Regions from separate parts of the Pseudoduganella sp. R-34 genome, predicted to be linked through region 1. Evidence: riboswitches for the same ligand, from Rfam matches in the RefSeq annotation. Region 1 holds a riboswitch; the other holds the start of a gene.
What was found. A riboswitch is a leader RNA that binds a small molecule or an ion and turns the genes downstream of it on or off. The one in region 1 is predicted to bind cobalamin.

Region 2: it holds a riboswitch for cobalamin, as region 1 does, so the genes downstream of both, ACN9MW_RS01490 (energy-coupling factor ABC transporter permease) here and ACN9MW_RS29330 (cobaltochelatase subunit CobN) in region 1, are expected to answer to the same signal.

Annotation. Positions count from the first base shown of each region.
Region 1 is NZ_CP184572.1:6,365,657-6,373,001, forward strand. Features, by position in the region: gene ACN9MW_RS29330 (cobaltochelatase subunit CobN) at 1-2,951, opposite strand, end outside; cobalamin riboswitch at 2,992-3,208, opposite strand; gene ACN9MW_RS29335 (hypothetical protein) at 3,359-3,664, shown strand; gene ACN9MW_RS29340 (YkgJ family cysteine cluster protein) at 3,704-3,946, shown strand; gene ACN9MW_RS29345 (YkgJ family cysteine cluster protein) at 3,961-4,221, shown strand; gene ACN9MW_RS29350 (hypothetical protein) at 4,226-5,179, opposite strand; gene ACN9MW_RS29355 (MFS transporter) at 5,275-6,417, shown strand; gene ACN9MW_RS29360 (undecaprenyl-diphosphate phosphatase) at 6,553-7,345, shown strand, end outside.
Region 2 is NZ_CP184572.1:317,789-325,133, reverse strand. Features, by position in the region: gene ACN9MW_RS01520 (precorrin-8X methylmutase) at 1-384, opposite strand, end outside; gene ACN9MW_RS01515 (sirohydrochlorin chelatase) at 381-1,283, opposite strand; gene cobM (precorrin-4 C(11)-methyltransferase) at 1,280-2,062, opposite strand; gene ACN9MW_RS01505 (energy-coupling factor ABC transporter ATP-binding protein) at 2,059-2,922, opposite strand; gene cbiQ (cobalt ECF transporter T component CbiQ) at 2,919-3,653, opposite strand; gene ACN9MW_RS01495 (energy-coupling factor ABC transporter substrate-binding protein) at 3,643-3,996, opposite strand; gene ACN9MW_RS01490 (energy-coupling factor ABC transporter permease) at 3,993-4,673, opposite strand; cobalamin riboswitch at 4,799-5,003, opposite strand; gene ACN9MW_RS01485 (LysR family transcriptional regulator) at 5,006-5,875, opposite strand; gene ACN9MW_RS01480 (enoyl-CoA hydratase-related protein) at 5,964-6,746, shown strand; gene ACN9MW_RS01475 (DUF1800 domain-containing protein) at 6,831-7,345, shown strand, end outside.

The DNA.
Region 1 (7,345 bases):
GTCACCAGCGCATCGCGCCGCACTGCGCCCGGCACCAGCCGCACATCGTTGACGATGCCGCGCGCATTCCATACCGGCTCGGCGCCCATCATCGCCAGCGCGAACGCCACCATCACGCCTTCATCGCGCACCGCATCGGATGCCCACAGCAGGATGCCTTCGCTGCCCGCATCGGAATGCTCACGCGCCGCAGCCTTGGCCGCCAGGCTGGAGCCCATCTGGTAGCCGATTCTGGTCGGCAGGATATCGCCATCGACCGCATGGAAATTGCGGCCGGTCGGCAGCGCTTCCGGCGAGCGCAGGGGATCGTTGCCCTTGCCCGGTTCGATGAAGCGGCCATCCAGGCCCGCCAGCAGCGCGCGCATTTCATTGAGCGGCGACGCAGCCAGCTTGCGCGCAACCTCAGGATCGTCGATGCCGCCCTTCTTCATCGATTCCAGCATCAGGTCGATGGAGTCCCGCTTCCACGGACGCCCGAAGATGTGCAGGCCGTGCGGCATGAACTTTTCCTGCAGCTTTGTCAGGTAGTGGCCCACTTCGTGCGCCAGCAGGTCGTCGTCGGCCGCGTCGAAGCCGATGCCGCGCACGGCCAGCACGTCGGCCATCGACGCTTCCAGTTCCGCCTTCAGGTTCAGGGCCACAACGCGCTCGCGCATCAGCTGCGCCGCCTTGGCCTTCAGCGTGTCGGAGCTGGCTGCCTCGTAGCTCTCCACAATCTGGCGCAGCGACAGCAGTTCGTCGTACAGCGGCGTGGACGCCAGCGGCGGCGTCAGGTGGTCAACCATCACCGCCAGGCCGCGCCGCTTGGCCTGCGTGCCTTCGCCGACGCCGTCCACGATATAGGGATAGATGCCGGGCAGGTCGCCCGCGATCAGGCTGGGAAAGTCGTCGGCCGAAAGTCCGACCGCCTTCCCCGGCAAGAACTCATAGGTCGAGTGGCGGCCGATATGCACCAGCGCATCGGCCTTGAAGCGGTCGCGCAGCCAGTGGTAGAAGGCCAGGTACTGGTGCGGGGGCGGCACGCTGGTATTCGCATGCAGCAGCTCTTCGTCCACTTCCCAGCCGCGCGGCGGCTGTGGTCCGATGAACACGTTGCCGAACTGGATGCCCGGCACCAGCAGCTTGCCGCTGTCGACCATGATCTTGCCCGGTGCAGGCCCCCAGCCCTTCAAGCCCTCGATGCCGTAGGACGCGACCCGGCGTCGCAGCGGCTCCAGCGCAGCGCAGCGGCGCGGCGCCTTCGCCTGCAGGCAGCCCGCATAGCCATCGGACAGCGCAGCCAGGTCGCGGATCGCCGCCTCGCGCTGCGGATGATCGGCGCCCTCCACCAGGTGCTGCAGTTCCTTGATCACGACTTCCGCCTGCTTGCGGCCGAGTGCCCATTCGCCGGCAGCTTCCGCTTCCAGCACGTCGGCGTGCAAGCGGCCCAGCAGGCCGCTGGTCATTTCTCCCTGCACGCGCGGCGACAGCGTCGCGAACCACTTCGCATAATCGGCGGCGCTGACGCTGTTCACGGAGCCCGCCAGTTCACGCAAGGCGCCGCGGTCCTCAGGCAGGTTGACGCCGTGCGCCATGATGCGGTCAAGCAGCGCTTCCGGCGTGGCCGGCAATTCGCCGACCGTGTAGCCGGCGTCCTTCAGGGCGTGCAGCATGTCGAACAGCGAAGCCGGCACATCAAGGTTGTCGGCGCCGATGTTCTGGCGGCCCGGCGGGTGATTGTAGTACACCAGCGCCACGCGCTTGTCGCGGTTGGATTTGGCGCGCAAGGCCAGCCAGCGCTCGACGCGCGCAGCCAGGCGCTCCGCTTCCGCCGCCAGTACTACCGGCGGGCGATTCTCGATGCCGGTCAGCTTGTCGCGCTGCGGCTCGCCCAGTGCCGCCACCACGATGGGCTGGCCGATGCCCTGCAGCTCGGGTAGCGCCACGCGGTACTGCACCGAATCAGGCGGCAAGCCGTCCGGCGACAAGCGCCATTGCATGGCGGTGCGGTCGGACAGCCGGATCGCCTTGAACAGCGGGATATCGAGCTTCTTGAATGCCTCGCTGACGGCTTCGCGCCCTTCGGCGGCGCCCACCACAAAGTCCTGCAGCACCACCATGGCGGCCGGCACGGCAGGCGCAATCAGTTCCGGCAAGCGCTCAAGCGCCTCGCGCGAGGCGCCGCCCCAGCGCGGCAGCACCTGCACGCATTGCTGGCCAATGCGTTCGACTTGCTTGCAGACGGCATCGGGCACCGTGCCATCCATGTTCGACAGGTCCAGCACTACCACGGTAGGACGCGCCTGCAGGCCTAGCTGCGCCGCCCTGCCCCATGCCGCCGCGTCGTGCAGTTCGCGCTGGCCGGCGCGCAGGCGCAGCGTCGGTTCCGGCTGCGGCTCGGCCAGGGCGCGCGAGGGGTCGAGCAGGTGCGCAAGCAGCGCTGCCGTGTTGTCGCGGCCACCGGCCTGCCAGACCTGGCGCGCAGCCAGCCACTGGCCTGCCGCCGGTCGCGCCCTGGCTGCCTGCAGTGCCGCTTCCGGCGGCTGCTCGGTCGAGAGCTGGCGCAGCGTTTCAGGCGAAAAGCCCTGCAAGCTGCCCTGCCGTCCGCGCGACAGCAGGCTAAGCGTGGCCTCGCCATTCATGGCCAGCACGCTGGCCTGCGGGCGGGCATGGCGCGGCAAGAATTCCTTCAGGCGCCGGGCCGGGTCGCCGAACAGCGATACGGCCAGGATGCTGTCCGCCTGCGCCAGCCACTGGGCGGCTTGCTTGTCGTCGGCCGCCATCCATTGCGCGGGCGTGCGCAACACGATACGGTCCTGGGGATGGCCGGCCAGGTGGCGATGGGCCGCCTCGATGGCGACAGGCGCAGCGCGTTCGGTCACGATGGCAAACAGCACGGCGGCGTTGGCACGCGCGCAAGCGAACGCACATAGCAGGACCACAATGGTCCGGGCAAAGGTAGTGGTAGGCACAGCAGGATTCCGAGCACGCAAAACCACACCCCGGGCTTCGCACAATCAAAAGTGACCGGCCGGTCTTCTGGCTCGCCTTCTTCCTCCGCTGGCCTGGCCTTCCCGTGCGATGCACAGTGGCGTTGGTCAGCTTCGTCCGGCTTACAGCAGCGGGGGCTGCGCCGGACTGGCGCAAGATGGCTATCCCGCGCGGCACCGGCTTCCCGTTTCACCTCCCGGCAGGCTTGCAGGAAGGCACCAATCACATAACGTGCGTCATTCTAACAGACTGCACTTGGCCAACAATCTAGCCAGAAGAGCAACGACTGTTGTTATAAAGATCCACTTCTTAGAAATGATTGGTAATTCGTGAGAATTAGGTATTTACTGCTAAGTACGCGTCAAAGAACGTGTCTGGGAGAGTAAAAATGCATAACAAGACAACATTACAAGTCCTGGCAGCCGCCTCCGGACTTGCGGATGAGCGCATCCAGGAACTCTGGGAAGGGGCCGATATGTATGCCCGTGCCCAGGCTGGGAATCCGGATTCGCCGCGCTACCAGCAAGTGCTGCATGAGCGCATGGCGGCCATGGTCGAACGTGAAGTGGCCAAGCGCCATGCCGCGGACGGCGAGCCCTGGGTGCTGGCTGACGCCCACCTGGGACAGATTGAAGTGTCGCTGTCCGACGCCCTCAAGGCCTTCGGCGGCCGCACGCACCACGTTATCCATTAGCAAGGCAAAGCCGCCCGCACGGCTGTGAACCGCACCCCGATCCCGTGCCGTCCACAATGCGGCGCCTGCTGTACGGCGCCCGCGATCTCCAGCCCGATTCCCGGCATGCCTGAAGGCAAACCGGCAGGCGTGCCCTGCATCCAGCTCGATTCACACATGCGCTGCAAGCTGTATGGCTTGCCCGAACGCCCCCTCGTGTGCGTGGAATTCAGGGCCGACGAAGCAGTGTGCGGTGAGTCGCGCGAGCAGGCCATGCGCTGGCTGGGTTGGCCGAAGCTGTAAAATACTGGCCCACCATGAGTTTCCAATGCCGCCCAGCCTGTGGCGCCTGCTGCACGGCGCCCTCGATTACGTCCCCGATTCCCGGAATGCCGAACGGCAAACCGGCCGGGGTGCGCTGCGTCCAATTGGGCGACGATAACCGTTGCAAGATCTTCGGCAAGCCGGAACGCCCGGCCTTCTGCGGCGGCCTGCAGCCTTCGGCCGAAATGTGCGGCGAGAGTCGGGAACAGGCGATGACGTGGCTCGCGGTGCTGGAACGCGAAACCTGTCCGTGAGCCGCTAGCGAACGTAGAGCGTTGCGAATGTCGAAGGAATTTCAGCCAGTTCCGCTTCCAGATATGGAACAGTCGCAATGCAAGTGACCCATTCCAGGAATCGATCTTCGCTGAAGTACGATCGAACCACGTCCAGCGTTGCCGTTCGGGCAGCCTCAGGGACAAGCGCCGCTACCGGCGGCGCGCCGCTGTCGTCTACAACCGTCAGCCTGGCCTCGAGACAATGACTCCATTCCCAACCGATGTATGGTCGGGCTTCCAGCGAAAATTCAGATGGCCACCGCATTGTGTCGTTCAGGATCCCATGCGCACCAACCAGCCAGACGACGACCTGCGCGCGCCAGTGCGGTGAGGGGATATCGAACACGGAACGCAGCCAAGGCTCGACTAAAGACTCAGGCAGATATTTCAGGCAGAAGAACATCGAAGCGGAGAAATCTCCACTGGCATCCCACCAGAGCCAGACACGGTTCGGGTTGTCGTTTGATTGACGCAGAATATTCCCGATAGCGATGTCGGTGCCGTTCCAGCACATGCCATCCATCATGCACCGTCCCAGGGTTAGCAGCACATCTTCCCGAAAGCCTTCGTATGGCTCCCGAGAGACGCCGTTCGGGTAAATGGCCATAAACCCAGTCATCAACGATTCCAGCAGGTAGGAAAAACATGCCTCATGGCTGCGCGGCAGGAGCGCCGCAAGCAGGTAGTGGTACCAGGTTTTCCATTCCTCCATCGGACCGAATGACCGGGTACCGCTGGCGATTTCAGCAAAACATTCCTGCAGTTCGCGCACTGCAATCTCGTCCAGGTTTCCCAGCAAGTCACTGAACATTCGCCTTTCGGCCCCCATGAACCAGGCCTCGCCCATCGGAGCGGCCGGCTTTGGAAAATGCGCCCGCAAGCGGCCTAAGGCCAGCGTGTCAATCCCGTTCCCACGCGTCCACAGAAACCGATCCATACCTCGTTCCTTGCGATAAGAGCAGTGCACATCATAATCGACTGCCAACGCTCAAGGACCATAATGGAAACGGTTCCATGCTAGAATCTTCAGCCATGAACCAAACCATCGACCACCGCCACCGCCTGTCCACCCGCCTGGCTTTCCTGACTGCGGGCCTTGCCATGTCTGCCTGGGCGCCGCTGGTGCCGTACGCGAAGGAGCGCCTGCAACTGGCGGAAGGTCCGCTTGGGTTGCTGCTGCTTTGCCTCGGCCTGGGCTCGCTGCTGGCGATGCCGCTGACCGGCGCGCTGGCGGCGCGCTTTGGCTGCCGCAAGGTGGTGCTGTGGTCGGCGCTGGTGGTCTGCCTGTCGCTGCCGGCCCTGGCGCTGGCGCCAACCCCGCTGCTGCTTGGCCTGGCGCTGTTTGTGTTCGGCGCCTCGCTCGGCACCATGGACGTGGCGATGAACGTGCAGGCGGTGATTGTCGAAAAGGCCAGCGGCGGCGCGCTGATGTCCGGTTTCCACGGCATGTTCAGCCTTGGCGGCTTCGCCGGCGCCGGCGGCATGGCCCTGTTGCTGTGGCGTGGCAGCGGCCCGCTGGGCGCGTGCCTGGCTATCGTCGCCGTGAGCGCCATCCTGCTGTGGCGCGCCAGTCCCGACTTGCTGCACGAGCCGGAAGCGCGCGACGGCAGTACGCCAACCTTCGTCATGCCGCACGGCGCCGTGATCTTTATCGGCGTCCTGTGCTTCATCGTCTTCCTGGCCGAAGGCGCGATGCTGGACTGGAGCGCCGTGTTCCTGACCGCCGAACGCGGCCTGCAGGAAGGCCGCGCCGGCCTCGGTTATGCCGCCTTTGCCGTCGCCATGACCGTCGGCCGCCTGACGGGCGACCGCGTGGTGCGCCGTTTCGGCGGGCGCCGCGTGCTGCTGGCGGGCGGCCTGTGCGCCGCCGCCGGCTTCTTCACGGCAGTCGCCTCGCCTTCGCCGGCCGCGGCCCTGGCCGGCTTCGTGCTGGTCGGCCTGGGCGCTTCGAATATCGTGCCCATCCTGTTCACTGCCGCCGGCAACCAGCGCACCATGCCCGCCAGCCTGGCGATCGCTGCCATCACCACCATCGGCTACGCCGGCGTCCTGGCCGGCCCAGCCCTGATCGGCTTCATGGCCCACCTGACCAGCCTGGAGCTGGCGTTTGCCGTCCTCGGCGGCGCCTTGTTGCTGGTCGCCGCCAGCAGCCGCCTGGTACGCGTTCACTCCTGACGCAGCGCAAACCGGCGCCTTGGCAAGGGCGCTACCCTTGACTCAAGTGCATCGGTGGGCCGCGCTCATGGTAAGCTTCGTGCCCGCGCAGCATCCCGCCCGCGTTCGCCTACCGACACACTTACCAAAATCACAATGGATATCGTTCTCGCGCTGAAGGCTCTGATCATGGGTCTGGTCGAAGGATTTACCGAATTCCTGCCGATTTCTTCCACCGGCCACCTCGTGCTGGCGGGCAGCCTGCTGAATTTCACCGGCGAGAAGGCTAAAGTGTTCGAGATTGCCATCCAGGGCGGCGCCATGGTTGCCGTTATCTGGGAGTTCCACAAAAAGATAGGCGAAGTGTTGTTCGGCATGTTCCGCGAAGCGCGCGCGCGCCGCTTTGCGCTCAATGTGGCAGTCGGCTTCCTTCCGGCCGCGGGGCTGGGCTTCCTGTTCGAACACAAGATCAAGGCGGTGCTGTTCGCGCCACTGCCGGTGGCGCTGGCCTTCATCATCGGCGGCCTGGTCATCCTGTGGGTCGAGCGCCGCGCCAGGGACAACCCGGTCGCCGTGCGCGTGCAGTCGGTGGACGACATGACGACACTGGATGCGCTGAAGGTCGGCTTCGCCCAGGTCTTCGCCCTGATTCCCGGCACCAGCCGCTCCGGCGCCACCATCATTGGCGGCATGATGTTCGGCCTGTCGCGCAAGGTGGCCACCGAGTTCTCCTTCTACCTCGCGATCCCGACCCTGCTGGCCGCGACATTTTACTCGCTGTGGAAAGCGCGCGACCAACTGACTGCCGGCGACCTGCCGCTATTCAGCATCGGCGCCGTGGTGGCTTTCGTGTCGGCGTTTGCCTGCATCCGCTGGCTGCTGCGCTACATTAGCAGCCATACCTTCACCCCTTTCGCCTGGTACCGCATCGTGTTCGGCATCGTGGTGA
Region 2 (7,345 bases), 750 kb from region 1:
CATGGCTTGTACGGCGCGCGTTGTGTCTTCGACTTTGGCGGTTTCGATAACGTCGGCATCGCTGATGAACTGGTGCGTCTTCATGCCGAAGTGGGCGAGGCGCGGTTGCGACAGGCCGGAGCAGATCATTTCAACGTCGGCAACGACAGGCGTCGAGCCGGCCAGCATGGCGGCGATGCCGGCCCGCACTGCTGCCGGATGGAAGTCGGTCAGGCCGTTGAAGTCGAAGTCCGCGTTGGCGTGGATCATGCGCCGTACGATTGGCCATTGCGATTCGGTATAGGTATGTGAGCCGACTTCAGCGTCGATGATGGCGAAGCTGTCATGCTCGATCACCTGGCCGGCGCGGGTCAGTTGTTCGGTGACGGTGTTGATGGTGCTCATGCTGGCTGCGCCTCTGCGTGATCGTGTGTATGCGCATGGGAGTGGCCGTGGCCATGGTCATGTGCGATCTCGCGGTAGGTACAGCCGTCGCAAGGCAGGCGGCTATCCGGCACGCCAGCGCGCAAGTCTTCCACGCGCTGGTCCATCAGCTCGAAAATCTCGGCCTCGAAGCCGAAATGCTCGGTGCAGGCGAAGCGCACTTGCGGATACTGGCCGCGCAGGTGTTCAACCTGGCGGTGAATGCGCTGCATCAGCGTGCCGGTGTAAAGGTAGTATGGCAGCACCACGACCTGGCGCATGCCCAGCATCACTTGGCGCTGCACGACTTTTTCCAGGCGCGGCCAGGTGATGCCTGTGAAGGCCAGGTCCACCAGCTCGTGGTCGCCCTCTTCCAGTAGCCAGCGCGCCATCTTGGCCATTTCGCCGTTGGCGCCGCGGTCGGAAGAGCCGCGGCCCAGCAGCACGACGCCGGTGGTGGTCGGATCGGGCATGTCGAGCGTCGCCATGGCCTTGCGCAGGCGGCGCTTGAGGATGGCCAGTACCGGGTCGCAGGCGGTCAGGTGCGGCGCCAGCAGGAATTCCGTTTGCGGACGGGCGATGCGCGCACCCTCGATGGCCTCTGGGATCTCCATCTTGACATGGCCGGCTGCATTCAAGATCAGCGGCACTACCAGCACGCGGCGCGAACTTGCGGCAACCTCCAGCAGGCTGGCATTCAGCTCGGGGGGAGCGAACTCGATAAAGCACAATTCGATGCGCCAGCCCGGCCGGCGTGCGCGCCACATGTCCACGAATTCACGGATTTCCTGGTTGCCCGACTCCTCGCGGGAGCCATGGCCGACGACGAGGATGGTATCGCTCGCTGCTGCAATCGCTGGCATCATGATGGATTGGTTCATGCGCTGGCCTTTCTGAAACGGTGGGTAAAAGTTGGGTCGTACAATTTGGAGCGCACCAGGGTTTCCCAGTGCAGGGCGCCCAGCGTGGGGCTGGCCACGATCATGGCCTGGCTGGCTACGCCGGCTTCCCGGCAGCGCTGCTTGATGTCGGCCAGCGTCCCGCGCAGGATCTTCTCTTCGCCGGGCCAACTGGCTTTGTGCACGACCAGCATGGGCGAGTCCTCCGGCCAGCCCGCCGCACGCAGGGCACCCTCGACCTTGTACATCAGGGTGATCGACAGGAAGATGCACAGCGTGGTGCGGTGCGCAGCCAGGCTGGCCAGGTCTTCGCCCTCCGGCATTGGGGTGCGGCCTTCGACGCGGGTGAAAATCACGCTTTGCGTCACCTCGGGCAAGGTCATGGATTCTCCGGCGGCTGCCATCGAAGCCATGGCCGACGAAACGCCGGGCACCACGGCCCATTCAATGCCTTCCGCAACCAGCGGACGCGCCATTTCAATCAGGGCGCCGTACAGGCCGGGATCGCCGGTCTGCAGCCTTACTACGGTGCTGTGGGCCCGAGTTTGCTCGATCAGCCAAGCCGTCATCTCTTCCAGCGTCATGTCTTTCGAATCGCGGATGACGCAGCCAGGCGGCGCGTAGAGCGTTGCGGCGCGGTCCACCAGCGAGCCGGCAAACAGCACGGCGCCAGCTTGTGCCAGCAGCTTTTGTCCCTTGACGGTGATCAGTTCGGGGCCGCCGGGACCGGCGCCGACAAACCAGACTTTGCCAGCTGTCATATCAGTATTTCTCCTTGGTGTTCGTCGACAGGCTGCGCGCGCAGTGCGGTCAGCACGGCCTCCACGCTTCGCGGTGCGGCGCCGGCGGGAAGCAAGCCGCGTTTGGCCAGCTCGGCATGTAATGCCAATGCCTGGGGCAAGCGTTGGCCGGCTGCGCGTAGCGCCTCCTGGCGCGAGGCCAGCTCCTGGGCGGGAACCGATGCAATGCAGCGGCCAGCAGCCATCATGTGGATGTCGTCGGCCCAGCGATAGGCAAAGTCGACGTCGTGGGTGGATAGGACGATCGTCACGCCGCGCGCGGCGAGGCGGTCCAGCAATGTCTCGAGTTCCATCTGCATCGGCGAGTCCAGGCCCGCCATCGGTTCGTCCAGCAGCAGGACTTCGGGCTGCATGGCCAGCACGCCGGCAATGCAGACGCGCTTCTTCTGGCCGAAGCTCAGGTGGTGCACGGGACGGCGCGCAAAGCCGGCCAGGCCTACGGCATCGAGCGCATCCGCGGCGCGAGTGCGTACCGTGGCGTCGTCGAGGCCGAGGTTCAGCGGCCCAAACGCCACATCCTCCTCGACCAGTGCCGAGATTAGCTGGCGGTCAGGATTCTGGAACACAAGGCCGACCCGGCTGCGCAACGAGGCCAGCCCACTGCGGCTGTAGTCGTACTCGTTGCCGTGCCAGCGCAAGCGGCCCACGGTGGGGCGCAGCAAAGCGTTCAGGTGCAGCAGGAGCGTGGTCTTGCCGGCGCCGTTCGCGCCGAGCAGCGCGTGACGGCGTCCGCGGCCAAGCGACAACGTGCAGCCGCGCAGGCCTGGGCTGCCGTCGGCAAACGCGTGCTCCACTGCTTCGAGTTCGATCAAAGGCGTCATAGCCTGTCACGCAGGGAAAATGCCAGCAGCAGCACGCTCGCCAGCAAGGATAGGGCAAGCTGGCGTCGCGCATGCGGGAAGGAAGCCGGCAAGTGGCGCAGGCTGCCCTCGAAGGCGCGCGCATCGGCCGCCATTTGCAGTGCCGACGCGCGCTGCCATACCTGTAGTGCCATCTGGCCCGTCAGCAACCCTATCGACCGCCAGTGTTGGCGCCAGCCGCCATGTCCCAGGCGCGCAGCTTGCGCGGTACTGCCTTCGTCCCATGCCTGGCGCAGCACGAACAGCATGCGGTAGCACAGCGCCATCAGGTCCAGCAGCAGTTCGGGTACGCGCAGGCGGCGCAGCAACATCAACAGGTCCGGCATCGGCGTGGTCAGCACCAGCCCGAGTACGGCGGCCAGCGCGGCGATCGAGCGCAGGGCAATGTACCCGACTGCCGGCGAGAGCCCAGGCGCCCACCGCCAGCCGCCCCCGCCGTCAGGCGTGACCAGCATTGTCAGGCAGGACAGCAAAAGGAAGCCGACCGGCGCTACCGCTACGGCAAAGTAGGTCCGGATCGGCACGCGCGCCCCGGCCAGCGTGGCGAGCATGGAGAGCAGCGCGAGCACGGCCAGCGTGTCAAGGCTGCGGGCGAGCCAGGCGGCAGCGATGCCGGCCAGCGCGAACAGGCCCTTCGCGCCTGGAGCGACGGCCTGCCAGCGCGAGGCGTAGGCTGCGGCGTCAATCCGCATGGGAATCCTGCTCCGGCACCGAATCCCCCTGTGCGCAACGTTGTTCGCGCTCGCGCGCCATCGATGTGCCGAGCCAGAAACCGATCACGCCCGCGCCGATCGCAGCTTGCAGCGCGAACAGCAGCGACGCGATCTCTCCGCTCGGCGGTTCGAACAGCGGTGCAAACCAGGGTTTGTAGTGTGGTGCGATGATGCCAATCGCCTGTTGCGCACGCGAATCCGCTCCGCTGAATGCTGCTGGCGCCGCGCCGCCCGGCTCCGCCGGCGGCATGTCTGCAAACCACAGCGGCAAAACGGTCAACAGGATGATGGCCGCCCAGATCAAGCCAGTACGCGCCTTCATGCCGACTTCTCCTTCACATGCGCCATCACCGGCAGCAGGCGCAGCTCGTGCGCATTGAAGCGCGCCATCGCATTCACCACCAGTACGGTCAGCAAGCCTTCGCTGATGGCGATCGGCAGTTGTGTCAACGCGAAGATACCGGCGAACTTGGCGAACGAAGCGCTGATACCACCGATCTGATCAGGAAAGGCCCAGGCCAGCTGTGCAGAAGTGGTCAGGTAAGTTGCCAGGTCGCCGATACAGGCGGCCGCGAACACCGCGACCGCGCGCGATAGCCCGAGGGCCGCCGTGGAGCGGAATACGCCATAGGAAACGAAGGGCCCGACGATCGCCATGGAGAACACGTTCGCGCCCAGCGTGGTCAAGCCGCCGTGGGCCAGCAGCAAGGCCTGGAACAGCAGCACGACAAAGCCGACCGGCACCATCGCCGCAGGACCGAACAGCAGCGCGCCAAGCCCGACGCCGGTCGGATGCGAACAGCTTCCCGTCACGGACGGCAGCTTCAGCGCAGACAGGAGGAAAGCGAAGGCCGAAGCAACGCCAAGCAGCATGCGCCGCTCGGGGTGCGCCTGCAAGCCGCGCGCCATGCTGCGCAGGCCCCAGGCCAGGAAAGGAGCGGATACGGCTGCCCAGCCAAGCGCATGCGCGGGCGGCAGGAAACCTTCCATGATGTGCATTCGAAACCTCCCGTCGAATGGTCTATGGGAGCACCTTCATGGGAGAATCGGGAGACGGTCGACAGGGGGCAGGCGGGCAAGACGCAGGAAGCCGGTCGACAGCGGCTTCCCTTCACCCCGGAGAACAGTGCTGGCAGTATCGGGCCGGTATTCTGGCTCGCCTTCATCCTCGTCCGGGCCTTCCCGCGCGTTGCGCAGTGGCGTATTTCCGGATTCGTCAGGCTTACAGCAGCGGGGGCTGCACCGGAGTGGCCGCACATGGCAGCGTCACCGGTTTCCCGTTTAACGCGCATCCAGGACAGGACGCGCGCACCCAATTGCCGAATAGTACATTAAAGGTCTCTTGCGTGGCAAACGCCTGTGATCTCGGTCAGGAAGGCTGCCATTGCCTGTACGCGCAGGCTCGCTTTCAGGTCGCGGTGATAGACCAGCCACAGGTCGCGCGATACTGGCGTGGCCAGTCGCCCCATTCGCTGGAGCGCCGGCTCTGCATCACCGATGAAACATGGCAGCATGGCGGCGCCCACGCCGGAGCGGGCGGCGGCGATCTGCGTGGGCAGGCTGTTGCACGCCAGGACTGGCGGTTTGCCGTCGAATGCAGTGCGCAGTGCGGCTGCCATCGGCAGGCCATCCCAGGCGCCGTCCCAGCTTATGTAGTCACCGCTGTCATGCGAAACAGCGGCTGCGCGGTAAAGGGCGAAATCGACCTTGCCGATACGCCTTGCGATGTAGTCGCCTGCTCCATCGTCCGGAGCGGCCATGCGCAGCGCCAGGTCGGCTTCGCGCCGCGACAGGTTGACCGCAGCCATGGCGATATCGAGCTCCACCCTTAGCGCCGGATGCAGCGTTCGCAATGCCGCCAGCCTGGGCGCGACCAGGAATTGCGCCAGCATTTCAGTAGTCGCCAGCCGCACCACGCCGGACACTGCGCGCTGCGCATCGCCCGGCGCAGCAGCGGCAGCCATGGCCTGCTCCACCTGCCCGGCGTGCGCCAGCAGTTCACTGCCGTCATCGGTCAGCGCATAGCCGCTTTGCTGGCGCAAGAACAGCTTTCGGCCAGTGCGGCGCTCCAGCGCGTCAACGTGGCGCGAGACCGTGGATGCGCTGGTGCCCAGTACCGCAGCAGCGCCGCTAAGGCCGCCGCTTCGTGCAACCGCGAGAAAGAACTTCAGCTCATTCCAGTCGAAGGCAAGGTTTTTCATTTTCGGAAAACTGTTTTCTGAACTCACAAAACTATGTCCAATTCTGGAAACCTATACTAACCTTAATTTCAACTCCCGGAGCCAAGCCATGACTGTCCTGTATGGAGAATCCGCCGGCATCGCCGTCATTGCATTGAATCGCCCCGATGCGCTGAATGCGCTCGACCTGCCGACCTTGCAGCGACTGGAAGAAATGCTGGACATGGCGGCCGCCAGTTCCGCAGCCGGCGCCGTGATACTTACCGGCACCGGCTCCAAAGCCTTCTCCGCCGGCGCCGACATCAAGTACCTGAGCCAGGCTACCCCGCTGGAAGTACGCGAATTCGCAAGGCTTGCGGTCCACATCACGCACCGCATCGAGAATCTTGGCAAGGTCGTGGTGGCGGCCCTGAACGGACACGCCTTGGGCGGCGGGCTGGAACTTGCCGAAGCATGCATGATCCGCATCGCAGCCAGCCATGCAAAACTCGGTCATCCTGAAGTGCGCATCGGCGCTGTTGCTGGCTTTGGCGGCACTACCCGCCTTGCGCGCCTGGTGGGGAAAGGCCGCGCAGCGGAAATGCTGCTGCGCGGCCGCATCATCGATGCTGAAGAAGCCCTGCGAATCGGCCTTGTGCAGCAGGTGGCCAGTCCCGACGCGGTGATGGATGCAGCGCGCGCCATCCTGTACGAGATCCTCGACCAGTCCCCGGACGCAGTGCGCCTGACATGGGAGGCCCTGCACCGTGGCTTGAACATGACGCTGGAAGAATCCGCAGGCTTGGGCGCCGACTATTTCGGGCTCGTCGCGGCAACGGAAAACTTCCGCATCGGCACAGATGCTTTCGTTAAAAAAGTCGCTCCCGACTACATTCGACAAAGGGTTGAATAAAACCCACAAAACCTGCGCACGATAGGTTTTGCTCATCCATTTCTAGCTATACTGCCCCCTTAAGGAAATTTCCGAGGGGCAACAATGGACGATACAATCGAGAATAATGAGAGCTCGCTAAAGCTCTCTGCGACCCTGGCCGCGGCAACCTTGCTGACAGCGTGCGGAGGCGGGGGGAGCGAAAGCAAGGGCAGCGACGGAGGTACGACCTCGCCGGTGCCACCCCAGGTCGAATCGATTGCAGGCGCCCAGGCCGCACGTTTCCTCGCCCAGGCCTCCATGGGCGCAACGCATGATCAGATGACTCGGGTCCAAGCGCTCGGCTATAGCAAGTGGCTGGACGAGCAGATGGCGATGCCCACTTCGCAATCGCGTTGGGATTGGCTGATGGCGAAGGGCTTCAACGCCATCGAAAACAAGAACACCCAGGCCGGCATCGACGCGGCACTGTGGGTCAAGCTGATCACGTCCCCCGATACCCTGCGCCAGCGCGTGACGCTGGCCTTGTCCGAAATCGTCGTCGCCTCCCTGGATGGCTTCACCGGTGCCTGGCGTGCCTTCACCGGCGCCGCCTACATGGACAATTTGGAGGCCAATGC